Regions from separate parts of the Pseudovibrio sp. POLY-S9 genome, predicted to be linked through region 2. Evidence: riboswitches for the same ligand, from Rfam matches in the RefSeq annotation. Region 2 holds a riboswitch; each other region holds the start of a gene.

Region 1 (10,387 bases), on a different contig from region 2:
CAGAAACGCCATTTGCATGATCTTTTTGATCTTATTTCGCATTTCGACCTTTTGAGAGGCGTACAGACATGGGAAGGCAGCCCGAGCAGAGCCATCCCCTGCAAGATGCCGCTCAGCTTTCACCGAGCGGCATACTTAATCAGAAACTGGCAGTAAGACCAGCGTAAACGGAAAGACCCGGTGTCTGATAGTCTCTGATCCGCTCATAATCCTGATCCAGCAAGTTTTCACCGCGGACATGGAACGTTAGATTCTCGGTGTACTGATAAGCAGCTTTTGCGTTGACTAGAACGAAGTCGTCGAGCTCACCGTCATCTTCGATTCCGGAGACGTAACTGGTATTGAGGTTGAGAGATAGCACATCAACGGGCTTGTAAGTCGCGCCTACATTCACGTCATGCAGAGGGACACGCACCAAGCGTTTTTTGTCTGGTCCAACAGCCCATGTGTAAGTGTAGGCAGCATTGAAGCTCAGATTGTCGAGAACATCCCAGTTAGCAGACAGCTCCGCACCTTGGCTGCGGGACATGCCGTTGATCTGTACGTATTTATTGGTTGTACGGTCATATCTAATCAAATCTTCAGTCATGATCTGAAAATAGGTTCCTGAAAGTCTAAGTTTATCACCCAACAGATTCTGATCGATACCCAGGTCAAAACTCATGGCAGTTTCAGGTTCAAAATTTGGGTTCCCATATTTTACGTCATACAACTCATAAGATGATGGCGCTCGAAAACCATTCCCGAGGCTTGAATGGATACGCGTATCTTCAAGCAACTGATAGGAAATGGTTCCACGACCAGACCAATAAGCACCGAAATGAGAATGGTAATCCAAGCGAGAAGACACCGAGAGGCTTAGGTCATCTGATGGCTCAACCATTGCTTCAACAAAGCCACCAAAGATACGGCTACTACCATACTCAGTATAGTCTTCATGCATCCAATCGCCACCAAAATTCAAAGTAATTTCGTCTGTCGCTTCAAAGGTATTGAGAACGTCAAACTTGTAACGATCACCTGAGTATTTTTTGGAGAACCCGCCAAAGTATTGGCGCTTTGTATGAATGACCTGAAACGAAGCATCAGTTGTTACTCGATCATCAAACCAAGCAACATCTGCACCAAATTTTCCCATGTACTGATGAAAATCCTGCTCATCACGCCCATCTGGATCAGATCCCCCATCAAACTCGCTGTGACCATCCGTACCGCGTGCAACAAAATATAGGTTCAGAGCCTCTGTGACATCGACTGAACCTTTTGCAGAAAAGGTCAGGTTCTCATAACCGTCCTCATCTGCTGTGTCACTTTTTGGAGTTTGCGCGCTAAACCCATCAGTATGGTAGCGCTGCACATTTACTGCGATATCTGCTGTTTCAGTCGCCGCTTGAAATCCATAGGACGCGTTGACGGTTCCGTAGCTGCCGCCCTCGATGGCCGCATTATGCTTCACGGTGCCCGGCGCAGCGCGTTTGGTGATGATATTGATAACACCCCCCACCGCTTGGCCACCATATAATGCACTGTGCGAGCCTTTTAAGATTTCAATACGCTCAACATCATTAAGTAGGACATGCTCAAGGCGAGCTTCAACTTGCGTACCAGACGGGTCAGCAATATCGACACCATCCAGCAAAATCTTCGTGTAATAACCACTCATTCCACGAATGCGCAAAGCACTTGTTTTACCCGCTCCGCCGTTTTGCGAGAACGAGATACCCGGCAACTTTGTCAGGTATTCAGAGACAAACATAGCGCCGTCGTTCTTTAGGTCTTCTTCGGTCACGACATGTGTTGTGGAGCCGACTTTGCCGGCTTCGGTTTCCGTTCTGTTGGCGATGACGATGATTTCATCGAGCTCGGTCTCGTTTGCGGAGGAGATTAGAGTTGAGCTGAGGAGAGCTGAGAGAGCTACGCCGGATTTGAGGGTAGCTGCGATCCAAGATGTGTTACGCACGAGTTTGGTCCATCATTCACAGCATCCATGACGGATACCATGCTGTTGATTGCATTGTGCGTCTTTGAAGAAATCTGGTTATAACCTTTTGAAATAAAGTCAGATTCATTACCGCTCAGACGCACTGTGAATGTCACCTGAACGGAATACCGCCCCTTAGCACGCCCCGTGCCGTGGGTGAGTGACTGCATCTGGCAGGTCTCCTGGCTTGCGCGTCCTTACTGTTGCTCCGCCTTCCCAACACAGCTTTAAACAGCTGCGTCAGTGGCATGTGTGAGCAACAACTCTACGCTTACAGTTGCGGGGGCAGCCACGGCTTTTCCAATCGGACCGTGTTCCCTTTTCATTTTTATCTAATCGACAAAAATACCAAATGCCCGGCTATTGATCAGATTTCAGGGGCTTCCGTCAACTGGCTGAATAGCGAACTTGATAAAATTCGACCAATTGCCTGCAAAACTCACAGAAATTGCTGATGCGGCCACGCTACAAGATCTTGCGGTGCGGCCACTTAAGGTCGCACCTGCTTGTGGTGCTTAGGCAGCATCGTTGCCTTATCATCTGTTTAGCTCATGAAAATCAAAGCACAGCCGAGAATGACGAGGAGTGCACCGAACCATGCCCCAATGGCAGGAAACTCTTTGGTTTGCCACCACAGAACAGGCAGCATCATCGCTGGAGTGGTTGCTGACAGGGTGGAAACAATGCCAACCTCTCCGCCACTCAGCGCATAGAGGATCAACGTCATGCCGATCCCCATGCCCAGCATGCCGGACAGGGAGGCCAGTGCGACGATCTCTTTGTTGATTGGGTTCGCCAGTCTGAAAGGACGGCCCGGCAGGTAAAACAACACCAGCAAACCAAAGGCTGCAATGGTACAGCGCATAAGCGAGATGGCGACGGGATCTGCTCCACTTTCCATAACGGGACGAATGATGATTGACCCGACTGATTGGGAAAGTGCGGCCAACGTGCCAAAGAGGACACCAATGGCAACAGGACCTCTAATCGCCTCCCATTTATGAAGCTGGTCTTTGCGCTTCCCAAACGCAATGGCGAGGATAACGCCGACCAGAACGAACGAGATACCGACAAGCGCCTGAAATGACAGCTCCTCTGACAGAAACAACCAACCAAGAAGCGCTGACATGGGTGCGTTCATGGAAAACAGGATGGCTGTGCGGCGCGGCCCCATACGGTTGAGCGTGAGGAACAGCAATGTGTCCCCCATGAAGATGCCGACAAAGCCAGAGAGAAAGATAAGAGAGGCGTGGCTTGAATCAACCGTATTCCATGTGCCTGTTGCAATGACATAGATACCCAGAAACACCACAACAAACCACATACGCACACAATTGAAGCCAATGGCTCCAAGGTGAGCTGCAGGTTTTGCTGAAATGAGACCACCAACAGCCCAGGTGGCAGCGGCACCGAGCGCGGCAACTTCAAATAAAAACATGGGGTGACCTAACCGACGAAACTACGGCACGGCGCAGTTTGTTTATAAAAGCCAACCAGCTCTACTGCTCTTGGATTTGCCGCGCAAGCGCAGTCTGGTGAATTTTAGAACAGACCAACAGCTATTCAGGCAATAATATTTCACATCTCAGCAAAAACACAGATGAGCACCGTTAACTAAGTTAGTTTCAAGTGCCCAACCTCAATCTTGAACTTTACAGGTGCATTCGGTAGAGATTCTACGTAGAGATTACATTGCTGTTCCTGCCTGATTTGCGTTTTGACGCTCTCTCCGGCTCATTTGATTACACGTTCTAATCTGGAGATTTTCCATGAAAGATATTGAAATTGCCCGCGCAGCAGACATGAAACCCATTGCGCGCATCGCTCAAAATCTGAAGATCCCGGAGGACGCTCTTGAACCTTATGGCCGGTTTAAAGCCAAGGTTAATCTGGATGAGATGCCAGAGCTGAACAGCAATCCATATGGCAAACTCATACTTGTCACAGCTGTTTCCCCAACCCCAGCGGGAGAAGGCAAGACCACAACAACCGTGGGCCTTGGTGATGCGCTCAATCGCATCGGGCTGAAAACAACCATCTGCTTGCGTGAACCCTCGTTAGGCCCGTGTTTTGGCATGAAGGGTGGGGCTGCGGGTGGCGGTTACGCGCAGGTGGTGCCTATGGAGGATATCAACCTCCATTTTACAGGTGATCTGCATGCAATCACCGCTGCGCATAACCTGCTTTCTGCGATGATCGACAACCACATCTATTGGGGCAATGCAGAGAATATTGACCAGCGCCGGATTGTCTGGCGCCGGGTGGTCGATATCAATGACCGCTCATTGCGCTCCATTACCACTGGGCTTGGCGGCGTCAGCAACGGGTTCCCGAGCGAGTCTGGCTATGATATCACCGTGGCTTCTGAAGTGATGGCCGTGCTTTGCCTTGCTGAAAGCCTGCAGGATCTTCAGGAGCGTTTAGGCCGCCTGTTGATTGGGTATCGCAAAGATAAGACACCGATTTACTGCCGGGATCTGAAAGCCGATGGCGCGATGACTGCGCTGCTTAAAGACGCCTTCCGACCTAATCTGGTTCAGACACTTGAGAACAACCCTGCCTTTATCCATGGTGGTCCGTTTGCCAATATCGCCCATGGCTGCAACTCAGTGATTGCGACAAAGACCGCGCTGCGTCTTTCTGATTATGTGGTGACGGAAGCTGGTTTTGGTGCTGATCTTGGCGCTGAAAAGTTCTTCAACATCAAATGCCGTCAAGCTGGTTTGACACCAAATGCCGTTGTTGTTGTGGCAACGGTTCGCGCACTCAAAATGCATGGCGGAGTTGCCAAGAATGATCTGACAGTAGAGAACATCCCCGCACTTGAAAAAGGCATGAGCAATCTGGAACGACACGTCAAAAACTGCAAGCGCTATGGCGTTCCTGTAATTGTGGCGATCAATCGGTACGGCCCTGATACAGACCAGGAAATTGACGTGATCATGTCGCGTATGGAGAAGCTCGGTGTTAAAGCCGTGCCCTGCACACATTGGGCCAATGGCTCAGCAGGCACTGAGGAGCTGGCGACCTCTGTCTCTGAGATCCTCCAGACGACACAGTCAGAGTTCAAACATCTTTATGAAGATGATCTGGCTCTTTGGAAGAAGATACGCCGGATTTGCAAAAAGATTTATGGCGCCTCAAAGGTCACCTGTGAGCAGGCTGTCAAAGATCAGCTCAAGTCCTATGAGGAACAAGGCTACGGCCACCTTTCAGTATGTATGGCCAAGACACCATATTCCTTCTCGACCGATCCAGCCTTGCTTGGCGCGCCATCAGACTACAGCATCCATGTGCGTGCGGTTCGACTTTCCGCGGGGGCTGGATTTATTGTGGCACTGACTGGCGATATTATGGTGATGCCGGGCCTGCCGCGCCATCCGGCAGCAGAGACCATCGGGCTTGATGAAAACAGCCAGATTGAAGGCTTGTTTTAGTCTACATCAGACCGGTGTGGGCCGCGGCGAAAGCGGTCCAGATACACTGTCGACTGCAAGTCATCGCGATCATAATCCCGGTAATGCCCGAACTTGAAGTATTGGGTTTTACCGGCAAATTCATCGTTACCAATGTAACCAGTAACGCGTGCGATGAACCTGTTGTTGGCCCAAATTTCGATGATCCCCTGCCCAACACGGCTTCCTTTGACGCGATATCGCATATCAACCCATCCGGTTGTTGGATCCGGCAGTACCGGGTCATCTGAGAGTTCGATCTGAATACCTGGATAATCTGAGTAGGTTTGTGGGTCCGCCAGAAATGGAAACTTAGAGGTATCCTGTGCTTCAATCGCTTTTTTCAGCTCAGGAATTGAAAGGCCACTGCCAAGGAACTCGTCTGAGGTGCGGCTTGCATCATTTCTGTTGCGAAAACCTTGTCGATCCAAACTCAGCATTTGCTGGAGCTCCTGCGAGAACCCCTTAAAGTCCTGCTGATAGCTACCTTCTGCCTGCGCAACTAATTTACGAATATCATTGTGCTGGACAGTGATGTGAAAAACGCCGTTGTCAAACCGTTGCGCCAGAAATGGGCTGCCGCCAGAGTCTTCCTTCCATTGACCAATCACCCAGCGGGTCGATCCGGCAGGCCAGACGGTTCCATCAATTTTAAAGCTGAATGAGTACCAAACCTCATCGCCAAAATTACAACGCTTTTGACGTGCCTCCCAAAGTTCATTTTTCAGGTTTCCCTCTGCGTCCAACTCATCATCGCCAAACACAGTGATCGCCAGCGAGTGTCCACCATCGCGCACAACATCGCTTTCAATCTGGAAGTTTTCTGGCTTGTTCATGCGGTGAATATCCCAGTCGCTTGCACTTGGGTATTCATCAAAGTCATCAATCATGACGGCACAGCCTGACTGGCGCATTTCATCGATGTGAACACCTCCGTCCTGTTGGGGCGTCACGATGACATCAGTTTTGTCGGAGGGAGCGTCTTTTGGAGTTAGGTCGTCGGCAACTGAGAGCTGAGGACTCACCAACAGGCATACACCTGCAAGCACCGGGATGAGCAGACCGTATCTTCTGAAAGTGTCGCGTAGATCTGAATCCGGCATCTTTTCTCCCAAAGGCACGGTGCTGGATTGATTGCAGATCGTGCTAATCTAGAGAAGAATTATTGCTGCGCTCCCAAGAGGCTTTCAGGATTTTTCAGAGGATTTGAAGAAAAACTTCAGGAAACGGGTCCGTAGATGATGTCTTCAGCCTCTTCCAAGGTCATGTCAATGATCTTTTGAGCAAGCGAAAAGGGGAAGCCTGCGCGGATCAAACTGCCAAGCTCTTTATCCCGCCGCTCTTCTTTTGGTTTTGTCCGCCACGGCCCAAGGCGCTTGCGTTTGGCATAGGCAATTGCTGCGCGTTGGTCATCATGGGTTTCGTCGTCAAAAGCTGTCTGAATATCGTCTCCAGACACACCTTTGGCATTCAGTTCCAGCTTTATTCGGGAGCTGGATTTGCCTTTGAGTGTCGCCGATCTGATTTTGCTTTGTGCAAATTGAAGATCATCGACAAACTTGTGATCACGGCAAAACGTGACCACAGGTTCAATCAACTCATAGAACTCATGGGGATCTTCATCTGCTTCTCTGGCCCGTTTGTCTACTTTACGCTTCAAAACACGTCGCAGACTGTCTTCCGATGCACTGTATCTGTTTAGATAATGCAGCGCTGCCCGGCGCAGATATTCAGATGAAACTTTCTTGCCCACGTGACCTCATCTCCAATGCAATAAAGATGAGCTATCACATAATGCACTGTGGTTTAGCCCACGAACGCACGTTCAACAACAAAATCACCTGGATTGTTGTTGGCACCCTCGGTGAAACCGCGTTGTTCCAGCAATGCCTTGGTATCTGCAATCATGTGCATGGAGCCGCAGATCATGGCCCGGTCTTCTGCGACGTCTAAGACTGGAACTGACAGATCGTCAAAGAGTTTGCCACTTTCAATTAGGTGCGTGATGCGCCCTTCCCGCTTAAAGCGTTCGCGGGTGACGGAGTTATAAAGATGTAGTTTGCCAGCAGCAACTTCGCCAATCAGCGGATCATTGCTGATGTCGGCCACCAACTCTTCCCCATAGCGAAGCTCAGAGATTTCGCGTGTGGTGTGGGTCAGGATCACTTCATCGAATTTCTCATAGGTCTCAGGATCACGGATCAAGCTGGCAAATGGAGCAATGCCAGTTCCAGATGAGAACATATAAAGACGTTTTGCTGGAGACAGAGCGTCAAGCACAAGTGTTCCGGTGGATTTTTTCTTCAGAAGGATATGGTCGCCTTCTTTGATCTTCTGCAAGTGCTGGGTCAACGGGCCGTCTGGAACTTTAATCGAGAAGAACTCCAGTTCTTCATCCCAGGAAGGGCTCGCGATTGAGTATGCACGGAAGAGTGGCTTTCCGTCGATCATCAACCCGATCATGACAAATTCACCAGAACGGAATCTGAAGCTTGAAGGACGCGTGATTTTGAACCGGAAAAGGCGGTCCGTGAAATGGGTCACTTCCGTTACTGTTTCTACAAAGACATTTGCAGGAACTGCGCTCTCCAATTCCGCACCCTTTATGATCTGGTTCATCGTTCGCCTTGCTCCGATTAATGAGGTTGGCAAAGGCTAACCCAAGCTGAAGGCTGTGCTGAGGCACATGCAGCTAATAAACCGCGTGCGAGTGAATATTTCTTTTCCAGTTGCTTCTTTCCGTAGAATACTGTCTTTCGCCTCCCTTTCCTGAGCTTTTGGGAGATAGCCAAGACTGCTAGAAAGTGCGGTGAAGCGGGTTATCAGACATGCACTACATATAATTATGGAATATATTAATATTAATCAACAAAGCGCGGTAAGTTATGCGCATGGCGGCATGATTTATGCCCTTCAGAGGGCATTGATCTGACTCGTGTTGAAATAGAGGTAAGTTGGGTTAGTCGACGTCGCTTTGAGAAACGATCTGATCCAGCGCTTCATCAGAAGCATGTTTCTTGTCTTCAAGCACCTTCACCGGATTGCGTCTATCTGTGAAGATATCCTCCGCAAACTCAAGGTATTTGCGGGCTGGCAATGGTTTGGAGAAGATGTACCCCTGCGCAGAAGACACTCCGAGCTCACGCAGAAGTACAATTTGCTCATACTTCTCAACGCCTTCTGCGATGATGCCCATGTTCATCGTATCCGCAAGTTCGGCTATGGCATCGACCAGACGGAAGGCATTCTCTTCGCTGCCTAATGGGTCGATGAACATCTTATCGATCTTGACGATGTCCATGCCCAGCTTTTGCAAGTAAGCCAGACCGCCATGACCTGTTCCCACATCATCAAGAGCGACACGAATGCCATGGGCTTGTAGCTCTGCGATGATCTTTCTCGCCAGGTCGATATCTTCAAGAGGCTGACGCTCTGTCACCTCCATAACCACCTGATTGAGCGCAATTGGAGAGTCTTCGTAGATATCCAGTAGATCGTCTACAATGGATCGATCATTAAAATGGCCTGCGAAAAGGTTGACCGAGAGCTTCAGTTCCGGATGTTGAGAATAGAGCTCTCCCAAATCATCAATGGACTGGCGCATGATGCTGCGGGTCATCTCAAAAATATGGCCTGATGTTTCAGCATAGGTCATAAACTGACCTGGAGAGACCATTTTACCGTTGGGGAGTTGCCATCTCATCAGCATTTCACAGCCCTGTAGCTCACCAGTTACGATGTCTACGACAGGCTGATAGTACGGTATGAACTCGTTGTTACGGATGGAAGCAACAAAGTCGTCTTCTGCATCTTTTTCTGGCTTCCAGGAAAGCCAGACGCCCAAGGCGATCAGGAAAATAGCAATGCCTGAACAGGCGATCACTGCCACGATCTTGAGTTCGCCTACCAGACTCATGACCGCATTGCGGTCGCTTCGGATCCGCACGTTAATCGGGTAGATTGTTGACGCTGCAAACTCTTCGATGAAGTTGCTGCCCATGATGACGGGAAGGTTGCTGTTGTTTGTCGGATTGACCCAAACATGATCACGCCCTAACCGGACTTCGATTTCAGAAGCATGGCGCAGATAATCTGGGCCCGGTTCAATCGCGAGTACGGTTGGAGAAATATTGGCAACCAGACGCCAGCCATTTCTAAGTTTCCAGGAGACCAGCGCCGTGCGGATACCCTGATACTCCATCCAGGACATACCAATTCCAACACGCGGGGCATCTGGCTTGAGTGCAGGGAGAATACTGTTACCGCGGCGAACCTGAGCCGGCACGTAACACATGGGGACACCACGGTGATCCACGATCCCTATTGCATTGATAATGACGTTTTCTGAGAGGGTCTTTTCAAACTCACCCTGATTTTGGCGTGTGCAGGATGTCAGGCCTTTCACCTGCATCTGGCGCAGTATTTCTACAGCACCGGAAATCGCGGCCTCGCTTCTTGAGATGTAACGATCTGCGATCGCGTTCATTTCGTTCCGCGCCTGGTGCATCGCGAAGTTCTCGAGGATCATATTGCCAATGAGCAATGGCAAGAGCGCCAATCCCAAAGCAACCAAAATTGCGCGGACAAATACGAAATAATGGCGAGACACAACCACGACCTTAAAAATGCAAAATACGGCTACCTATTTCTATGATTAAGGCTTACTTAAAACTGTAAAAATCATCCAAACACCCTAAACGATCCCCAGATGCTTTCCAAAATGGCTGTTAAATGCAGGGTTCCACCATGTTTTCTCTCAGAGTGGTTTGACTTTTTGCAGTGATATACACGCGCCCCTAACTCTCAATATGCCAGCTTAGCACCCAAATGCCTCTTAGCGGTCAATCTGGAGCCGAGCTATGCGCAGTTCTGAGTTACGTCGCCATCGTGCCTTCCTTGTATTCTTCTTTGCCCTCCTCTTCAGCAGCTGCCTTGCTCTTACAGCGTCAGC
Region 2 (10,387 bases):
GAAAAACTTCACCTAAAAGCGAGGATTACATGGCACTCGCAAGGTGTTTGCGTAACGTCACCAACTAATGAAACGAGTTAATTTAACCCGTTGCTGTGAATAACCGAAAAATATACCGTGCAACTGCATACGTATTATCGATTTCTCACTAAGCTATAGAATATGGATTAGAAGAACGACTCTTTTTAAGATGAACTTCCTTCCACTCAAATGCACACTATTACGCCATCAGCCGGTTTTAGTTGCTCGGTGTAAAATAGGAATCCACTAGCTTGAACCAAGAGACCGCCCATATTGTAGACCAAGCATTCTGCAAGTTTCTTGCAGACAGCCTTGACCGGCTACAAAAGGGCGTGGCCATTATTCAAGGTAATGGAACTATCCTGCAATGTAATGAGTTTGCAAAACGCTTGTTTGAGCAAACACCTCAGATCAAGGTCAGCACCGGACGGCTAGAGTTCACCGACCCGAGCCACCAGCGCGAGTTCCAGAACGCACAAAGTCTGGCCACAGCAACAATTGATCTGGATGTACAGCAAGAGCTCGTCCTCAGAAGAGATGAAGCATTTCTGCGCCCGATCCATATCGACTTACGCCTGGTCGATACTGAGTTCGACGATCTCTTCTTTCTGTTCGTCACGGACCTGGAAATCCAGCAGCAAATCAATATCCAAAAGGCAACGGCCCTCTTCCGCCTGACGGATAAGGAAGCGATTGTCCTGGAGCAGCTGTCTGGCACACAAACAGAACCTCAGATTGCTGCTGATCTGGATATTACGAAGAACACACTGCGTACGCACCGCAAGAACATCTACGCAAAGCTCAACGTGAGCAGTCGCGTGGAACTGGCAATGCTTCTGTCAATTCTGGTTTAAAAAGAACGTGAGGTCGCGAGCAGCTTAGTTGGGTGAGACCTTATAGAGACAACGCCGGTCACCTTTCAGGATATGCTCAACACGCTCGATGCGTACATCATCTCCCAAAACCTCCTGAAACAAATCAAGCTCTGATCGACAAAAGTGTTGGCAAGACCGGGCTGCAGCACAAATAGAGCAATGGTTCTCTGCAAACAGATAGCCATTCTCGCCATCCTTCAGAACCTCAGCCATGTACCCTTCTTCACTGCGCTGTTCAGCAAGGCATTGTAGCTTGTCAGACAGGGTCTTTGCAGACTTCATCGCAGTTAGATAGGACTTCCGGGATTGATCAGCCCGCGCATCTATGAGGCGCTGGAGTCCTTCTTCGCCGTAAAGGTCTTTGATGTTTCCAAGCAGATCAACCAGCACACCACTATGGTTATCAGGAAACTTCCTGTTGCCTGTCTCAGAAAGACGCCAGGTTCTGCGAGGACGCCCCACAGTCCCTTTCAGGTCTTCAAACTCAACAAGATCAGCTTCCAGCAACGCATCAAGATGTTGACGCACAGCCACAGCCGTCACGCCCAAATGTTTGGCCATGGTTGCAGCTGTGTTCGGTCCGCGCGATTTCAGCGCGTACATCAAACGATCTTTCGTACGGTCACTCATAGGCATCTCATAGCACAATCGAAATTATATGAAAAGTTTTAGCTTTCCTAATAAAGTAAAAGCTGTAGTGCACCAACATCAGAAAACAACGCGAAGGAATCACTGATAACTTACCCATAAAATAGTATTGTCTTTGAACCATAAGAGATTATGCATCATAATTACTCTTCTACATATGTAATGCACAAATAAGAAATTTCACTTTTCATATAAATCAGAAAAATAGAAGGTGCTTATCCCCATTTTCCTAAAATTTACCTAGTATTTTTATAGTATTCACATAAAGCTTGCCCCTTAATTCTCACAGAGCCCCCCGCTTTCCTTTTGCGTAAAAGCACATAATCCCTATCAATAAGGGCGTGGTAAATAATTGGTTGATAGTGGTGGGAATGATGTCTGAAGCAGGCAACACAAAATACAATATCGAGTACCCGGCATATAAAACGAACCTGCATCCAGTAGAGATGCCTCCGCAGCCATTCGCTCAGTCTGTCCTGCGCGTCTACGAGAAACTGTTCGAGCTCCCGACCTTCATCATGGTCAATCAATCAGAAACCGGGAGTGGTTCAGAGCTTTTCGTTTCCGATAGCATTCATCCCTATAAGAACCAGCTCAACAATCTTCTCTCCAAGATTACGGAACTCCCAATCTGCGGAGATGATGTGCAGATTTTCCCACATAGGTTTAATGGCGAAGACGCACCCTCAACAGCCAGGTCACCGCATCTCGCAACGCAGTTCATCGCACTCATGCCTCTCTCCCTCCACGAGCGAGTGATCGCCGTCGTGGGTATTCTCTGCAAGTCCGATGCAAACAACACTGCCCATTTTCCCAGAACACATTTCCAGCCAACCACACCTTCAGATCAACTCATAAATGCAGACCTGACCAAAAAGCTCAAAAGCTTCAGAAACCTGGCAAGAATTCTCGTTCCCGGTCTGCTCCGCATCCTCTCAACAAACGATTTGTGCAGCACACTCTCAGTCAATGCCAAGGTGGCAACAAAATACTTACTGCCACCAGAGCAAGCCAATCCGCGAGAAATCTTCACAGTCTGCAATATTGACCCGTTGACTGGCCTGCGAACCAGAGAGAGCTTTGAGCAACTTATCTCCGACGCCATAGAAAGCGTGACAAACCCAGATCAGCGCGTGGCCTTGTTCTATGTCGATCTGGATCATTTGAAAGTCATCAACGACGCTCACGGGCACGCTGCAGGCGACGCAGCTTTGGTGGCTATTTCCGACCGTTTGAAGCAGATGGAATGTGAAAACGTCACCGCTCTCAGATTGGGCGGCGATGAATTTGCATTGCTCCTGGAAGACACCACATGTCATCAGATCAGAGTATTGCTTGAAGATTTGCCAGTATCTCTCAGTCATCCGATCTATCATGAGCACAGCGAAATACGACCCAAGGTCAGCATTGGCGCTGCGGTATTCCCACGCCACGCAAACACTGTGAAGGAACTGCAGGATAGTGCCGACACAGCTCTGTATCATGCAAAAAAAAGAGGCCGAAATCGAGCCAGCCTGTTCAATCAGGTCATGCGCACCCGGTTGGAACGGCAGGTCACCCTTCAGCAAACCGCAAAACAGGCACTCTTGCAAAACCAGGTCGGAACAATCTTCCAGCCCATAAGGTTCGGCCAAACAAGCCAAATACGAATGTTGGAGGCCCGGCCAGAATGGCCGTCTCAGATTTTAGAAATTGCTCGTGGATGTGACCTTTCAAACATCTTTGACAGCGCCAGCTTCAGTAATGTTCTTGGCGAGACAACAATTGCAGCCATCATTCACGCCATGCGCGCGTGTCAGAACACTCCAATGCAACATTGGGAGTTCCTGTTCCGCGTCCCCGTTCCCTCTGTGTTGAAGGAAGGGTTCTGCGATGATCTCAGCTACCTTCTACAGGAAAACAATGTATCGCCAGACAAGTTCACATTGGAGATCCCCTCGCGTGTTCTCTTAAGAGCCAACGCTCATATCCTCATTGGTCAGCTGAATGAGCTAACAAACACAGGCGTCAAGTTGTGCATCAACCACTTTGACTCCGGCGGACTGAAGATTGAGCATTTCCAGAAACTGAAGATCTCCTACATCAAACTACACGCGGGCTCTGTAGAACGGCTGTTTGAAGATGATAAAACAGCACGATTACTCTCCGCTGCAACTGAGTTCGCACATGCCTTGAACATCGAGATCATCCTCTCGGAAATCAAAAATGCAAATACCGAAGAGAAGCTGAGAAAATTAGGCGCAGAATACGTTCAAGGCGCATTCTATGGCCCTGAACAACGCTTTTCTGAGATTTACAAGAAGCACGTGCTCGACATCTCGCCAGATCCAATCCAGAGAGTAAAAACAAACATGGCACGTAGAAGAATATCGCGCCTGCCATCATCCATGATAAATTAGCGCGCAGCACCAGCGCAAAGAGATCATGTGTGAGCAAAACCAAAAGACAACGAGCGATCAGCGACGCCCTAAGCACGCTTATTCCGCATGTTCCATTTCTGGATGCTTCGGAAATACGCAGCAAAGCCAACCAACAGCACCTGCGCCACCTCCCAGCCCACATTGCGGTTCTGCTGGCAACAACCAGCTATGTGCGCCATCAATACACTGACTACGATGATTTACTGGAAGAAGGTCTGGACCGGGACGCTGCTCGTTACTGCGTCGCAGATGAGATGGAAGCCACCATCACATCATGGGGCGGAAGCATCACCGCCGGGGAACTGCTTGCCGCTCCCAATGAAAGCGGCGAGCAAGATCAGTAGCTACAAATTATCGGCAAACACCAATAATCCAAGTAAATGCAAGCGCTGCAAGGCACAGTGCAGGGATGATGATCGCAGCATACCCGAAGAATGCAATTGCCAAACCCCAGCCAACAAAGAAGTTCGCGCAGAAATAGTATTTTGCTTCGCTGTTGCCATGCACAGCATCTTTGAACAACCAGCCGATGATTGGAACAAGGAAAAGAAGCTTGAAGAAGAGTGGATCATTATCCTGCTGATCTTCAGCAGAAGACAGAGTTGTATCGCTCATTACAGTGCCCGTTATTGATTGATGGGGGAAGAACACAGAGTTGACTTACATCAATTTAACATTCACGCGCATGCGTCACATCAGCACATCTACGTATGAAGCATGAATAGTACATATGCATTAGATGCGTAAACGAAAGACAAATACCCAGTGTTTGTGAACTCCGCTCACTGAATTAGCAGCAATTCGATTGAACTATCGGGAAGCACATTAATAAACTCTTTAGTCTGTCTTCACGCTTTCTCCTTGAGCCCAAACAGCAGCTCACGAAGCCCAGCTATGCCCGTCCTGTTTGCGTAACCTTGCGCATTAAAAGGAAAAGCAAGAATGACTAAAAAGCAGCTTGTCATCTATACAGACAACTCCTACGCAACGCTCCCGGCTCTTGCAGAAACAGAATGTACTATTGGCATACAGGCATTTATCAGCGGAGCCACTTTTACAAATGGCAAATGCGATCTAACAGCCGACTGGCCTATGGGGCAAGCTATAAAAGCTTCTCCAAACGGTAGCACGCCCGTAAAAGAGGCTCAGCAAAAAGACCTCAAAGTCCTTGCCGCACTTGGCGGAGCTGACTTTGTCACTGCAGTTTGGCAAGAATGTAACGACAATCTTGATAGCTTTGTCGCGGCACTTGCTGATTTTGTGAAAACCAACGGTTTTGACGGAATTGATATCGACTGGGAAGACTCTGCGGCAATTGTAAGCGATGACCATTATAATGCAGTGAACTTTCTGGTTTCTCTTTCCCAGAAGCTCAAGGCAGCCTTACCATTTGATCAGAGCATCATCACACACGCTCCCCAACCACCATATCTGGACCCCACTTGGTACGGCGGCCCATACTTGAAGGTAATGGAACAGGCACACGACGTCATCGATTACTTGAACATTCAGTATTACAACAACAGTCCATGGGTCGGCGACACCCCAGCTGATGAAACCCGGTTGGTTGCAGGTACAACAGGCAACCCACCTCAATCCACCAGCATCGTTGGCCTTCAAAAAGCAGGCATCCCTGCGGAAAAGCTACTGGTGGGCAAACCGACAGCGAAGGGTAACGCCGGTCCGAGCGCGAACAATGGCTATATCCCCGCAGAAGATTTAGTTGAATATGTCATCGATCCTCTGAACAAGGCAGAACAAGAGTTTGGAGGCGCAATGGGTTGGCAGTTTGCAAAATCACCCGAAAGCCCTGATCTTGCAACAGAATGGATCTCAACTGTTGCAGATGCACTGGATCTGAAAGACAAAAAGTAAAACAATAATAATAAACGACGGAGCATCACTGCTCCGCCGTCCTCAAAATCAATAAGCAAGCTAGACTTAGCGAGTAAGTGGCTTGTACTTGATGCGGCTTGGGTCTGCAGCGTGTGCACCCAGGCGGCGAACCTTGTCTTTTTCGTAGTCTTCAAAGTTACCTTCAAACCACTCAACGTGGCTATCACCTTCAAAGGCCAGCATGTGCGTTGCAAGACGGTCAAGGAACATACGATCGTGCGAGATAACCACGGCACAACCAGCATAGTTCTCAAGCGCATCTTCCAGAGCTGCAAGTGTTTCGGTGTCAAGATCGTTGGTCGGCTCATCGAGCAGAAGAACGTTTGCGCCTGACTTCAAAACCTTAGCAAGATGCACGCGGTTACGCTGACCACCGGAAAGATCACCAACTTTCGCCTGCTGTCCAGCACCCTTGAAGTTGAAGGAGGAGCAGTAAGCGCGTGAGTTGATCTCTTTCTTATCAAGATAGATCACTTCAGCACCTTCGGAAATCTCTTCCCAAACGGTCTTGCTGTCATCCAGTTTATCACGGGACTGATCCACATAACCAAGGTGCACGCGGTCACTGACTACCACTTCACCGCTGTCAGGTTTTTCCTGACCGGACAACATCTTGAAGAGTGTTGACTTACCAGCACCGTTTGGACCGATGATACCAACAATACCACCACGTGGCAGTTTGAAGGTCAGATCATCAATCAACAGACGATCGCCAAAGCCTTTGGAAACGCCTTGAACGTCGATAACATTGTTACCCAGACGCTCACCAACAGGGATCAGAATTTGCTCAATAGAAGGCATACGCTCTTCTTGAGCAGTCAACAGAGCATCATAAGCATTGATACGCGCTTTTGACTTGGTCTGACGGCCCTTCGGCGTCATGCCCATCCATTCCTGCTCACGCTTGATAGCGCGGGAACGAGCCATGTTCTCACGGCCTTCCTGCTCCATACGCTTGGTTTTCTGACCAAGGTAAGTGGAGTAGTTGCCTTCATAAGGGATGCCCTGACCGCGGTCGAGCTCCAGAATCCAACCAGTCACGTTGTCAAGGAAGTAGCGATCGTGGGTAATGATCAGAACGGCACCCTTGAACTCACGCAGATGGCGTTCCAGCCAGTGCACGGTCTCAGCGTCAAGGTGGTTGGTTGGTTCGTCAAGCAGCATCAGGTCAGGCTCGGACAAGAGCAGCTGACACAACGCGATACGGCGACGCTCACCACCAGAAAGGTTATTTACAGGAGAGTCGGATGGAGGGCAGCGAAGCGCTTCCATTGCCATCTCAACCTGGCTTTCCAGATTCCACAGATCCTGCGCATCAATGATGTCCTGCAGCTGAGCACCTTCATCGGCGGTCTCATCTGAGTAGTTCATCATCAATTCGTTATAACGATCCAGAAGAGCCTGCTTGTGCGCAACACCTTCCATCACGTTTTCAAGGACGGTCTTGTCCTCGTTCAGCTTTGGTTCCTGCGGCAGGTAGCCAACTTTGGCACCTTCTGCAGCCCATGCTTCACCGGTGTACTCTTTATCAAGACCAGCCATGATCTTCAAAAGAGTAGACTTACCTGCACCGTTTGGACCAAGGATACCGATTTTCGCATCCGGGTAGAAAGACAGGTGAATATTGTCGAGTACTTTTTTTGCACCGTAGGCCTTGGAGACCCCGTGCATGTGATAGATGAACTGGCGCGCCATGGACTGCCTGCATCTCCTGATCTGTGTAAACAATGAAATCTCTGGAGAGCACTCATAGTGGAAGCAGCGCCAAGGGGCAATCCATAACACTTCAGCGATGATCAAATCCGTCGCTTTTTCTCCTCAAACGGAGAATTTCACGACAACACCTGGTCACTTCCACGCAAGAAAAAGGGCAGCAGGTTTACTCTGCCGCCCCAATAACAAACAAGCTCGTAAAAATTTACGCCAGCTTCAGCTGCGGAACCACTGTCAGGTTCCGAACAATCGCATTGTCTTCAACGGCCTTGAGCCCCTTCACAGCAATGAAGGTGACCAATGGCTCACACGCAACAATTGCCAGATAAGACAGAGCAAACTGCGCCCATGCCGTAAACGGCGTAGCAACGTCCCCAATCATCAACCAGAAGCCAACCATGCCGGTCACGCCAGCATAATACATCGCATCCAACTTCAGAATCTGCGCAAAGCTCACACGCTTGGTCAGTTCCTTGGAAAACAACTCACGGCCACTCAGGTAGTGAACGGCAATCAGCGGCAACATCAAAGACAGACTGTTGACGCCAAGATGGTACATGTCCTGCGGATCAAAAGCGAGCGCCTGAAACAGCAAGCCAATGGCAAACCCAAGCAGAACAGGGGTAAACCCGAGCGTCAGATACATCGCCATCGCACCAACGAAGTGAAGTTCCGATGCTCCAACAGACATATGGAAGCTCTGCATGAAAATGGAGAAGAAAACCGCAGCCAATAGCGTTTTCAGCGGTGTGAACGGCTCTTTCAGGAATTCTGAAATCTGCTCTTTGCAGCCCCAGACAATAACGCCAACGGCACCTGCATTGGCAGCAATAACCTTGGCGGCGGAAACGTAACCCGGTTCAATATGCATTTAATATGCTCCTCTTCGCACCCTCCGTGCGGTCATGAGTTTATGTCGTGTCGGGCAGGTTTCCTGGCTTATGGCTTTTGCGTCCTCCGCCTTCCCAGAGATCATCTCCAGTGGCTTTTATGAAGAACGCACCACGTAACAGTTGCGGGGGCAGCTGCGGTTCGGGCCCATCTTTGGTCATCCCTACCGCATTCCCTTTTCATCCAAGAAGCTTGGCTTCTACAGAACCCAACAGCGGGAATATCCTAAATTTAAAGAGAAGACACAACTAGAAATAAGAGGCAGTTGGGATAAGCAACAATCAGAGGGATGCAACGGCCTTCGTAACCCGCTAGAGCTGCAGGCAAAAAAAGAGGCGTGTACCCGTTGGTACACGCCTTTAAGAAAGTTGACACTCCCCCATCCGAGTGCCAGCCGAAGCTGTATTTAGAAATATCAGAGTGCCCCATCTCTTCATTGATCTTCATCAAAATAAATAAAATTACCTCAGAAACATCGGATATTATTCAACATTACAAAAGCACTCAGATTTTCAATCGATTAAAACTAGAATAGATCAAATATATCTCGTACAGCTTGCAACGAAAGTCTCAGTATTTTCTATTAGTTCTTGCTATAAGTTCTCTCCGAAGGTGCCTGCCACGAATATTTCCTTAGCCAATGCTCCTCAGGAGAAATCACAAAGCTCCAGGAGTTCTGCTGCTCTCCAGAATCATCAGGAGTTGAATCCGGTGTAGGAGTGGAAGCATTTTGGCTGTCAGAAATTTGGATTTCAAGCACCCCCTCACCTTTTCCAGCAAGCTTCAGCAAGCCAAGATCACTGTGAGATCGTCCAAGAAAAATCTGGGGTGCTGTTCCTATCCTCTCCCAGATAGTTCGGGCAAGATCTGTTGAAGACACCGGCGCTGCGTGGGGAGCAACCTCGATAACCCGAAATCTCGGAAGCCCGTAGTTCAACTCTGCCATAGTGCGATCTACTTCATGGTCTCCAAAGCTTAAAACCCAAATCTGAAAGTGATGTTCTTTCAAGAACCCCACCAACTCTTTCAGAGGCTGAAAAGCAAACTCTATATATGTTGCGCCAACAGCCTTTGGCCCGCGTAATGACAGATGAGCACGTACACTCTCAGAATAAACAGCAAAGCTTCCAAAACTGTCGCCAGCTTCAGGTGGCGTCACTTCATTGTCTGCGCCAGCCAGAGCGTCACTCCATAAAGCTCCATCGCCAACCAAAACAGCAACACGGTCATCGAGTTTCACATATTCAGGGCTCCCAGCCCGAGCCATACGCTCAATGCTTTCTACGATACCACGGCGCGCTGTGGTTGAGCTCCAACTCGGCAAGATGTTATCTCGCTCACCACCAGTTGGCTGCAAAACCGAAACCGCTGAGTATAAAAACAAGCTGGACCACTGCATCGTTCAAGACCACCTGAAAGTTGTTTCAGCAAGATGGTGAACTACAATGCACATCAATTGCCCATAAAAAATGAACTAAATGCTGTCGTGAAAAGAGAAGAGAATCATAATTGACAGCCTGCCCCTCTTTCCTCTCAACTTGAAGATAAATACGAGTATTCACGTATATAAAGAATTTCACTCAACGAAACATTTACTTACAATTTTCATAAATTAGCTTTGGAAGTGTCGGATAAACGTCATATGCACCGCACTTTTCGATACTTTTTAGAATTAAACCCGGCCCACCCCTAGAATTCTTAATAAATGCGCAATAATTTCAAACAATTATGCCGAGGAATTTCCTGGGGTACCCAAATGCATTTTCGAACCCTCTTACTTCCTGTATTGCTCCTTTTCGTTTTAATTGGTTTATCGATACACTTCATGTCAGCGTCATCGTATGCGTCGATTTTCGATCCTGCGACAGGTGGCCTTCACAATCAGCTCAATCAAGCTGAACTGCTCACTCAGCAGCAGAACCT
Region 3 (10,387 bases), on a different contig from region 2:
AAGCGTTTCAGCATCCACTGTGTAACGCACGCCAAAGTATGGGCGGTCTCCGTCAGTTTCGTCAATGCCAAGAAAGATGGTTGTCGGATCAGTGACATTCAGAGTTTTGAGCATCTCAACGGGATGGATGAAAGGCTCAGTCATGACCTCTTTATTGAAGATGAAAGCGTCGTTTGCCTGAATTAAAAAGCGGGCATCCAGGCTCGTCTTTAGCGAGTTAACCCATTCAGTATCTTTACGTTTTTCACCACAGCGATTAAGCGAGTTGGCAGAATAACAAAGAGCTGCAGAGGCATCATACACCTCGGCTGTTTCGGCCAGCATTTCGAATTCCTTAAATTATAAACTTATGTAAAGTGAACCCGAGATAGCACTGAAATGCAATGTTGTGGCGACATTTTCTGAATTCGGATTTGGCAGAACTCTCTGAAGATTCACAGTCTCGTCCACAGTAGCAAGCGGTAAACATCAATGAAGGCTTGCAAAATACAGGTAAAGCGACCATATACACGATCGGGAGGTTGGTGGTGGACGAGCCACTCGCCAACCGGGTCAGATCCGGAAGGAAGCAGCCCTAACGAGTCCATGGCACGGGTCATCGTGCCAGCCTCCCACCTAATTTTCCCCGCGCCCATACTCGACAAGCGGCCGGTCTTCGTCTTGAATGGCCGGGAGTAAGTTTTACCTTGCCTTTGAAGTGGCTGAGGATTTGGGCGATATGGACGGAATAGACCTTCAAGACGAGCACCAGACAACAACAGGCGCGGAAGATAATTCTTCCAGCAGCGATGGTGCATATCGCGTTCTCGCCCGTAAATACCGACCTAGTTCGTTCGATGATCTTTATGGTCAGGAGCCGATGGTTCAGACTCTGCAGAATGCATTTGAGACTGGACGTATCGCTCAAGCCTGGATGCTGACCGGGGTTCGCGGTGTCGGTAAAACGACCACAGCGCGTATTCTTGCCCGTGGCCTGAACTACGAGATCGCAGGTGAAATTGATAAGCCTACCATACACTTAGATAAACCCGGCGTTCACTGTCAGGCGATCATGGAAGGTCGTCATGTCGATGTGATCGAGATGGACGCAGCGTCTCATACTGGCATTGACGACATTCGCGAGATTACCGAAGCAGCGCGGTACCGTCCGGCGAGTGCGCGCTACAAAGTGTACATCATCGATGAGGTGCATATGCTCTCCAAGTCGGCGTTCAACGGGCTGTTGAAGACGCTGGAAGAGCCGCCGGAGCATGTGAAATTCATTTTTGCGACCACAGAAATCCGCAAGGTTCCTGTAACTGTCCTCTCCCGTTGTCAGCGGTTTGACTTGCGCCGGATTGAAAGTTCTACGCTCGTTTCTCTGCTGCGCGAGATCTCCGGTAAAGAGGGCATAGAAATTTCTGATGAGGCGCTGGCTCTGATTGCTCGCGCTGGTGAAGGTTCTGCCCGAGACAGTTTATCCCTTTTGGATCAAGCCATTGCGCATGGTGCAGGCCGCATTGAGCCGAATGAAGTGCGCCAGATGCTGGGCCTTGCTGACCGCAGCCGGGTGATAGATTTATTTGAGCACGTGATGCGCGGCGACATTGCCAGCGCTCTTGATGAGCTCAAAGCCCAGTACGATGTGGGCGCCGATCCGGCAGTTGTCCTCTCTGACCTTGCAGACTTTACCCATTTGGTGACTCGCCTGAAAGCGGTGCCGAAGGCGGGTGAAGAGAACTCTGTCACTGAGAGTGAGCGGCAGCGTGGGCGGGACTTTGCTGAAAAGCTATCCATGCGCGTTCTTTCCCGGACATGGCAGATATTGCTGAAGGGAATTAACGAAGTACAGAATGCGCCTAAGCCGTTGGCTGCGGCTGACATGGTTCTGGTGCGCTTGTGCTACGCCTCTGATCTTCCTGATCCGGAAGAGGCGCTGAAGCTGCTGAAGGCTGGCAAGTTCTCCCCTGCTGGCGGTAATGCGCCTGCGGGCAACGCGCCACAGGGCGGTGGCGGATCAAGCGCAAGCGCTGTTCCATCCGGTGGCGGCTCAGCCCCTCAGTTACGTGCTGTGGCTGGCGGCCAGCCGATGACGCAAGCTATTGGCGCTGCATCGCAATCAGCCCCTCAGATGCGGCAGGCTGAGGAACTTAAAGAGAAGATTGCGATCCGCTCCTGGGCTGAGGTTGCTCAACTTGCGGCCCGCATGAAGGACATTCCAGTCAAGGTTTCGGTTGAGCGCGCGCTGCGTCTTGTCAACTTCCAGCCGGGCCGTATTGAAGTGCAGCCGACTGAGATTGCGACAGCTGATGCAGCTGGAGAACTGGGCCGAAAACTGACAGAATGGACGGGTCGTCGCTGGATTGTTGCGGTTAGTCGTGACCAGGGCCGGCCGACTTTGCATGAGGAAAAAGAAGCTAACCAAAGACAGTTGGTTTCGGATGCACATTCTGATCCGGAAGTGGTGAAACTTATTTCTGCCTTTCCCGGAGCTAAGGTTGTTGACGTGCGCATTTTGAAGCAGGAGGAAGATCTCCCCCTTGAAGCGGCGTCCGAGTCTGTCGACATAGAAGACATGGACTCTATGGATTTCACCCAAGATTTCTAAGGTTTCTGTGCTATGAAACCTTATGAACCGAATTGATAGAGCGCTGATGTGTGCTCAAGAGACGTTTAAGGAGCGAGTCGATGGACTTTCTTAAAATGATGAAGCAAGCCAAGCAGATGCAGGAAAAAATGGGCGAGCTTCAGGAGACTGTAAACGACCTTTCCGTTGAGGGAACCTCAGGCGCAGGCATGGTCACCGTTACGCTGAATGGCAAAGGTGAAATGACTGGTTTGAAGATTGATCCTTCTCTCATCAATGCGGATGAAGTTGAGATCCTGGAAGATCTTATCCTCGCTGCGCATAACGATGCTAAGGGAAAAGGCGAAGCTTTGGTGCAGGAGCGTACGCAGGACATGATGTCCGGCATGGGTCTGCCAGCTGGCATGAAACTCCCGTTCGGCTCTTAATATCTTCAAGGCTATCTGTTGCCAAATCACCGCGGCCCTGCGCAGATTTGGCGATAGACCTGAAACGGATTTATTCCCTCTTGCCCGCCTCTTCAGGCGGGCATAGTTTATCTGGCATTGTCTCGCAAAACTGCTTTGCGGGTGCCTTTTCTTTCTCGCAGAGAGCATAGATTTTAGATGAGTACACGCAGGGTTGCTGGTCCCGAAATTGAACGCCTGATACAGCTGCTGTCCAAGCTGCCCGGCCTTGGCCCGCGCTCGGCCAGACGTGCTGCTTTGCATCTGGTTCAGAAGAAAGATCAACTGCTTATCCCTCTGGCCGAAGCCATGGGCGTGGCGGTTGATCAGGTCGGCATCTGCTCTGAGTGTGGCACCGTCGACACCAGTGATCCTTGCACAATTTGTTCTGATCCACGCCGGGATGGAGCAACCATTGTGGTGGTTGAGGACGTCTCTGACCTTTGGGCGCTGGAGCGGGCATCCGCTGTGAGCGCGCATTATCATGTCCTCGGCGGCACCCTGTCTCCGCTGGACGGGATTGGGCCGGATGACCTCAACATTTCCAAGCTGGTTGAGCGGATTGAAGGCGGTGTGGTGAGCGAAGTTATCCTCGCTGTTAATGCGACCGTTGAAGGGCAGACCACTGCGCATTTCATTACGGACCAGCTTGCGCGATTTGAGAATGTGAAAGTGACTCGTCTTGCCCATGGCGTGCCGGTTGGTGGGGAATTAGACTACCTAGACGAGGGCACGCTGGCGCAGGCTTTGCGAGCAAGAACAAAGTTTTAGCAGGTTTCTTGCTCTGTGCTTGTGCGGGTATTTCCGTCGCATAAGTCGTTTGCGTTGCTATGTGCGTTGATTTGAAAGATTTGCGTATTTATTGCGTTGAACAGGATTTTTAAAAATGGACACGTCTTCCGCCAAACCAACCCAGTTTTTCATCCGCAAAACCCAGCGCAATGATGTGGACGAACTGCTCGCTCTGCTCAACCGGATTATTGAGACCGGGGGAACAACTGCGCTTGAGAAGCCATTGAACAAAGGTGAGTTCATCGAGTGGTTTCTTGAAGCCAAAATTCTGGAGAGCACTGTTTGCGCGATTGACCGTGAGAGCGGCGAGCCGCTTGGCTTTCAAATCGCCAGCCATTACGGAGATATCCCCGCTGACTGGGTTGATATCGGCACCTTCGTAAAGCCGGGTCTGCACAAGAGCGGCATCGGCAGTGCGCTGTTCAAAGCGACACTTGCCAATCTGGAAGGCAAAGGCCTCACCACCATCAACGCCACCATCCGCGCCGACAACACCGGCGGCCTCGCCTACTACACCTCCCGCGGCTTCAAAGACTACAAAGTGCTGGAGGCAGTTCCGCTGGCTGACGGGACACCGGTAGACCGGATTTGTAAGCGGTTTGATTTGGGGTGAGTTGGCAACAGGTTGTGCTGGATTATTTGCGCTTACCTAAACCAACCTGCAGCCAGAAACACAGGGCTCAATCGCAAATCAGCATCGAAACTGGTCACGATTGAAGTCAAACTCTTTAGGTGCGGAACACTTCGAGAGCCGATAAGGAATTTTGTCAGAAGAAAGCGCGAAAGGATCACCCTTTAGTCTTGCGATGATTCTTCGTTGCGACAATGCCAGCGACTGGCATGCAAAAGACCCACCATATCGCTTCGTTACTGGGTTATAGCTCTTCGCTGGATGCCGCCAACAAACAGCTTTTTGTCCTGCAACAGTATCACGCTTCCATTCCTCCGGGACTACCACTGAGTTCCCCGGATACCATAACCAAGCACGACCATTTTTGCCAAGATAGTTGACCTGATATCCATGAGCCTGAGAGAAACTTAAATAAGTCCAACCACTACTCGGGTACTCAGGAAATACTATCTCGCGGTTCACCACATCTTCAAAGGCTGGTCGAGATTGATTAGAACACCCAACTAGTCCTGCAATCATAATAAATGGAACAGTTAGGCCCACTGCTTTCAATATTTTTAACATTTGAGATCCACACGCCAATAATCAAAGCCTGAGTATTTTGATTGAATCTCTCGCAGATCCGACTTCTTGGAGAAGCCACCAACAAAAGCCAGTATTCCTGCCCCAAATTCTGCTTTACATCCAGTTACAGCGCGTGCAACGCCTTCAACCTCAGCAGGCGAATAAGGAAATCCTGAGCCTTTGGGAGCAACAAATGAAAAGGCTTTATCTTTTGCAACAGCCACCTCAAATGGCTTCCCTGCAAAGCGAACCTCCTGACGGGTTTTCCAGATAGAAAGGTTGGCAGCCTTTCGAGCGCGAACTTCTACACTATTACTTCCACTGCTAGAACAGCCAGCAATCAACATAGAAGCAGCGCATAAAGCGAACAATTGCTTTTTCATAACACTTCCCCATAGGTAATATACCGGCGGATATCACACGTTATTGGGGAAGTAAATTAACTGGCCATTACTACTTAGCTCAGTTTATCGAAATCACGCCTTACCTCTGTGAGTGCCTCATAGAGCCCACGTACCCAGTCCGAGCAAAAGAGACGTTGAGATCTGCGTTTTGATTATCTGATGTAACTATAATGTATTGGTGAGGTTGTTGCGGTTGCTTCAACGCCGTCGTCCCGCACTTGATGCGGGATCCAGTAGGTGGGGCGGTAGAAGGAATGCCACCCCTTATTTTTCATGGGGTAGACGCACTACTATTGGCACTGGTATTTTTAAGGGGGCGCTGGCCTGCAGCGGGGTGGTATTGCCGCAGACCAGCAGGGCACCAATTGGCGAGGATGCGGGGTGTATTTGCGTTTCGCCATTGGTACCGGAGGCAAGTGGCACGGGTTCGTGCTATTTACCCATCACAGTGCTGTTGAACGAGCTCTGCGTGGTCAGGGGTACCGATCACGTAGAGCGCGCTGCACGATCAAGCCATTTTCTAAGCCAGTCCTTTTTTACGAGGCTGGCTTTTTTCTTTGCTCCTGTGCATCTCCCTGATTGAAAACCGATGGGGGTTTTCGGGCGGGTGCCAGCGAGCAAAGAGCTGCACGGCTTAATCAGGAAGCGGAGTTTTTGTGTTTATTGGCTGCGGATGAGCGACTCGCTCTAACATTCCGCAGCTTTTCTTGAGCGCTTCGAGGCGATCGCGGAAGGCGTGATGCAGAGTGAACAGGGCATCGCGCTCACTGGAGTGCTGCATTCTCTCTGTCAGCACAAGATGCTGAATATACGAGAGGTTTTGCAAATCCGAGACAGCGACGATGACTTCGTCAATTTCATTTTGGAAAGTATTTGTGGTGCCACAGGCACATGCGGAGTCGATCATTCTCAATCCCTCTGTAAGTAGGGTGTTGAACAACCGCGCGACAACAAGGCTTTCGACGGCCCGCTGGCGAGCGGGAGGTTCGAAACCTGCAAACAGACAGGCGAGTTTATTCCCCTCCGAAGAAGGTATTGTATTCACCGCCCTCCCGCTCATAGCAATAGGTTTGCGCGCTACCTATAAAGCAGGCACAAAAAATCCGCTAGTCGACGGGAGCGGTAACCGCTGTTTGGAGAGGTTTCGAAGCCTCATGTATGAATGTGGAATGAAAACCACAAGTTGTCAAATTGACAATTTTTACAAGGATGTGGATGACGGGGTTAGCGAGGCGTTTGTGTCGTGGCTTATGCCTGAGCATGTCGCTCTGGATCCCGGATCTACGCTGCGCTTGTCCGGGAAGACGGAGGGTGGCGTGAGAACCCTTTGGCGGGCGGGAGGCTAGAAACCTGCAAACAGACAGGCGAGTTTATTCCCCTCCGAAGAAGGTATTGTATTCACCACCCTCCCGCCCATAACAAAGGGCTTGTGCGCTTCATGCATGAGGATGGGATGAGGTAGTTACCCTGTCAAACTGGTAGTTTTAACAGGGACGTGGATGGCAGGGGTTAGCAACTTGTTTGTGTCGTGGCTTATGCCTAAGCGTATCGCTCTGGATCCCGGATCTGCACTGCGTTTGTCCGGGAAGACGGTGGGTGGTTGTGGTTGCTCGTTAAAGCTTGTAATCACCACCCGATAAGAAGAAGGGGCGGTGTCCTGGCTCAATGAGCATAGGAATTAAAATCGGAGTTCCCTTATTCGCTTTGGAGATAAGGAGCTGCGGGATCGATGAAGAAGTATGGCCGCACCTATCATTTACCCAGCTCTCCCGGTGTTATGAGCGATGACAAGATCCTGCGGGATTTGGCGGTTCTGGAAAGCGCCGCAGAAGTCGTCTTTACCGAGAAGATGGACGGCGAGAACACGACTATCCTGCAGAGTGGATGCCATGCGCGTAGCCCTGACAGTGGGTATCATCCATCCCGTGATTGGATGAAAGCTTTTGCGGCAGGTGTTTCGCCGTGTCTTGCTGAGGATGAGCGGATCATCGGTGAGTATCTGTTTGCCCGTCATTCCGTCGCTTATGACAGGTTGCCCACTTACTTTCTAGGTTTTGCATGGATTGTTGGCGGCATCACACAGAGTTGGGATGCGACGCTGGACCGTTTCTCAGAGCTGGGCATTGCTCCTGTTCCGGTGTTGCACAGGGGCGTTTTCACTCAAGCAAGCGTTGATGGAGTGCTGAACGGGCTCAACCTGAGCAAACAGGAGGGCTTTGTCGTGCGAACCACTGAGGCTTTCCAAGAGGCTGACATGGCAACACATATGGCCAAGTATGTGCGCGCAGATCACGTACAGAGTGACACCCACTGGATGCATGGTGAGATTACCAAGAACGGGTTGCGAAGGAGCTAGGAGCACCTGAGCATTTGGCTCTGGATCTCGGATCTGCGCTGCGCTTGTCCGGGAAGACGGTGGGGTGTGCTGTTATTGCAGGTTTTCTTTGATAATCCGGGCAAATTTTTGAGCGATTTTTTTGTTTGGGAGCTTCCTATAGTACGCACCTTGTCCTTTTACCGTAACCTCCAACTCGTTGTTACTGAGTCTTCGAAATCTCGCTGATTGGCCTATCCCATTATTATTGTACTCTGGGAAACTTCCGATGATTATAGTTGCATCATCAGCATTTACTTGTGGCTGACTTGGATGACGAAAGCCTCCCCAAATACAGCCATTCGGCGGCCTTTCATCAACTGAGTGACGGACTTTGCTATGGTATGCGGGGCTTGACATTGTGCAGGGGGCTATACCGTGATTTCTAAAGATAGCAAGCAACTTGCGAGAAAGCTCCTGGTTCGTCATTGATGAATCGATTTTCACAATCTCCGTATGTCCAGGTGTCGGCAGGAGAGGTCCAATCAATAAACATCCCGAAACTGCAAAACAGACAGCGAAGACACTCAAGATTATCGAAGTCTTTTTAATGACTGTTTTCATCTCTTTTCACTTATTGCTATCCGGATGGTCAAAGTTGGTGAATTCAAGCAATCTCTGTTTGGTCATTGCCAAGAGCCTAGCAAGGCGTTGTCACAAGTGAAACTCATGGAAAACTTGGGATGGTTTTGCGAAAGTATTTGAGTGTTTCAAGTGAGTTGCTGGCAATTGCTATCAACAGCACCTCAGGTCTATTCTCGAAAGCGCTTGCAATTGAGGTCTGCAAAATTCAGTATGCGGGCCTATGGTTTCTGAGGTGCGAAAGGCCTCGGGATTAAAAGGGAACACGGTGAAGTGTAGCCAACAGGCGCTAATTCCGTGACTGCCCCCGCAACTGTAAGCGGCGAGCGACGCCAAGCATGCCACTGGAGAGATCCGGGAAGGCTGGCTGAGCACAGACCCGCGAGTCAGGAGACCTGCCATTATGTTTCACTTCAACCCGGGCGGGGCGTCCCGGAGGAGGCCATAATGGTTGCATTGGCGCAAGCCTCTCACATATCCGGTTTCTGTTTGCCCCTGCCGTTGCGCGGAGGGCGTTATGTTACCTGTTTCCTCAAGACTTAAACTTTATCCCGGATCGTTTTGCGAACCGCTGATGGTCGACGCGCGTGTGTGCTTGACTTTTGCCTCAGGATTCGACAATAAATGTAACGTTATAACGTTACATTGATGATGTGTAGCGTTTCACTCGGGTGGGTTGGTACGATGCTTGATCTTGTTTCTCATCATTTGGGCACCGTTGGCTGCCCGATTGGGGCTGAGCTGCGCACGGGTGCTTTGGCATGAGCGCGGTTTTTGTTTCTGTGTGCGATGTTTCGTGGGCGCCTGATCGGAAGAGTTCGTTGGTGTTGCAGCCGTTGAGTTTTGAGTTGGCTGCGGGGCAAGTGCTTGGCGTGGTTGGCGCGAACGGGGCTGGCAAGTCTACGTTGTTGCGGCTGCTCTATCGGTTCAACAAGCCGATGAGCGGGCAGATATGTGTTGGCGGCGATGACATCTGGTCCCTCTCCGCCAAAGTGACGGCGCAGCGGGTGGCGGCGGTGTTGCAAGAGCAGCCGACGGACTTTGCGCTGAAAGTGCGTGAGATCGTGGAGCTGGGGCGCACGCCTTATCGCAGTGGTCTGGCGGCATCTGGCGAGCGCGACCGGCAGGTGGTGGACCGTGCTATCCGCGCTCTGCAGCTGGACGGGCTGGCCGGACGGTTGTTTGGCACGCTTTCTGGCGGGGAACGACAACGGGTGATGGTGGCGCGGGCACTGGCGCAAGAGCCAGAGCTGCTCATTTTGGATGAGCCAACCAACCATCTCGACATTCGCCATCAGCTGGAAATTCTGAAGCTCATTGAAGAGCTGGATCTGACGATCATCACCAGTCTGCATGACCTGAACATGGCGGCTGAGGTGTGTGACCAGATCCTGTTGCTGGACCACGGGCAGATGCTTGGCTTTGGGGCGCCGGAGCAGATCCTCTCTCCCGCTTTGGTTTCCAAGGCTTTTCAGGTGCGGACAACACGCGATCAGCTGGTGGACCGACAGCACTCTCTTTTGACATTTGATCTGCATTCGTAAGGGTTCTTTTTCATGAAAAAACTTGGTTTGGCGCTGACTGTGGCGCTGCTTTCCTCTTCTGCTGCGCTGGCAGAGGTTTCCGTCAAGAGCTGTAACCGCACTGTCGAATTTGATGGCGTGCCGCAGCGGGCGGTATCGCATGACTCCAACCTCACAGAAATGATGCTGGCACTGGAGTTGCAGGACAACATGGTGGGCTACACCGGTATTTCTGGGTGGAAGACGCTGGATGAAGAGCTCACGGATCAAGTGGCTGTGCTGCCGGAGCTTGCCCCAAAGTATCCGAACAAAGAAATCCTAATTGGTGCTGACGCGGATTTCTTTTTTGCAGGTTGGAATTATGGTATGAGGGTTGGTGGCGAGCTCACACCGGAGACGCTGGAGCCATTCGGCATCAAGGTGTACGAGCTGACCGAGAGCTGCATCCATATTGGCGAGAAGCCTAAGGTTTCCATGGATGATATGTACAATGATCTGTTGAACC

What was found. A riboswitch is a leader RNA that binds a small molecule or an ion and turns the genes downstream of it on or off. The one in region 2 is predicted to bind cobalamin.
Region 1: another riboswitch for cobalamin. It lies ahead of PPL9_RS25490 (TonB-dependent receptor); the one in region 2 lies ahead of PPL9_RS27350 (energy-coupling factor ABC transporter permease).
Region 3: another riboswitch for cobalamin. It lies ahead of PPL9_RS12555 (ABC transporter ATP-binding protein); the one in region 2 lies ahead of PPL9_RS27350 (energy-coupling factor ABC transporter permease).

The regions. Positions count from the first base shown of each region.
Region 1 is NZ_LCWX01000237.1:328,963-339,349, forward strand. It holds partial or broken gene PPL9_RS25485 (ABC transporter substrate-binding protein) at 1-42, opposite strand, end outside; gene PPL9_RS25490 (TonB-dependent receptor) at 140-1,960, opposite strand; cobalamin riboswitch at 2,136-2,349, opposite strand; gene PPL9_RS25495 (DMT family transporter) at 2,526-3,419, opposite strand; gene PPL9_RS25500 (formate--tetrahydrofolate ligase) at 3,751-5,418, shown strand; gene PPL9_RS25505 (heparin lyase I family protein) at 5,415-6,539, opposite strand; gene PPL9_RS25510 (regulatory protein RecX) at 6,656-7,189, opposite strand; gene PPL9_RS25515 (ferredoxin--NADP reductase) at 7,243-8,055, opposite strand; gene PPL9_RS25520 (EAL domain-containing protein) at 8,396-10,045, opposite strand; gene PPL9_RS25525 (hypothetical protein) at 10,296-10,387, shown strand, end outside.
Region 2 is NZ_LCWX01000243.1:49,689-60,075, reverse strand. It holds partial or broken gene PPL9_RS27390 (hydrogen peroxide-inducible genes activator) at 1-68, shown strand, start outside; gene PPL9_RS27385 (helix-turn-helix transcriptional regulator) at 273-875, shown strand; gene PPL9_RS27380 (metalloregulator ArsR/SmtB family transcription factor) at 900-1,526, opposite strand; gene PPL9_RS27375 (diguanylate cyclase) at 1,919-3,943, shown strand; gene PPL9_RS27370 (DUF2293 domain-containing protein) at 3,973-4,308, shown strand; gene PPL9_RS27365 (hypothetical protein) at 4,316-4,579, opposite strand; gene PPL9_RS27360 (glycoside hydrolase family 18 protein) at 4,907-5,839, shown strand; gene ettA (energy-dependent translational throttle protein EttA) at 5,906-7,555, opposite strand; gene PPL9_RS27350 (energy-coupling factor ABC transporter permease) at 7,779-8,444, opposite strand; cobalamin riboswitch at 8,480-8,691, opposite strand; gene PPL9_RS27345 (hypothetical protein) at 9,048-9,863, opposite strand; partial or broken gene PPL9_RS33855 (ammonium transporter) at 10,290-10,387, shown strand, end outside.
Region 3 is NZ_LCWX01000145.1:55,283-65,669, forward strand. It holds gene nudC (NAD(+) diphosphatase) at 1-324, opposite strand, end outside; RNA gene ffs (signal recognition particle sRNA small type) at 517-615, shown strand; gene PPL9_RS12510 (DNA polymerase III subunit gamma/tau) at 719-2,587, shown strand; gene PPL9_RS12515 (YbaB/EbfC family nucleoid-associated protein) at 2,668-2,994, shown strand; gene recR (recombination mediator RecR) at 3,172-3,783, shown strand; gene PPL9_RS12525 (GNAT family N-acetyltransferase) at 3,899-4,417, shown strand; gene PPL9_RS31955 (hypothetical protein) at 4,496-4,999, opposite strand; gene PPL9_RS12530 (hypothetical protein) at 4,993-5,382, opposite strand; gene PPL9_RS12535 (hypothetical protein) at 6,038-6,310, opposite strand; gene PPL9_RS12545 (RNA ligase family protein) at 7,133-7,759, shown strand; cobalamin riboswitch at 8,567-8,777, shown strand; gene PPL9_RS12555 (ABC transporter ATP-binding protein) at 9,121-9,903, shown strand; partial or broken gene PPL9_RS12560 (ABC transporter substrate-binding protein) at 9,916-10,387, shown strand, end outside.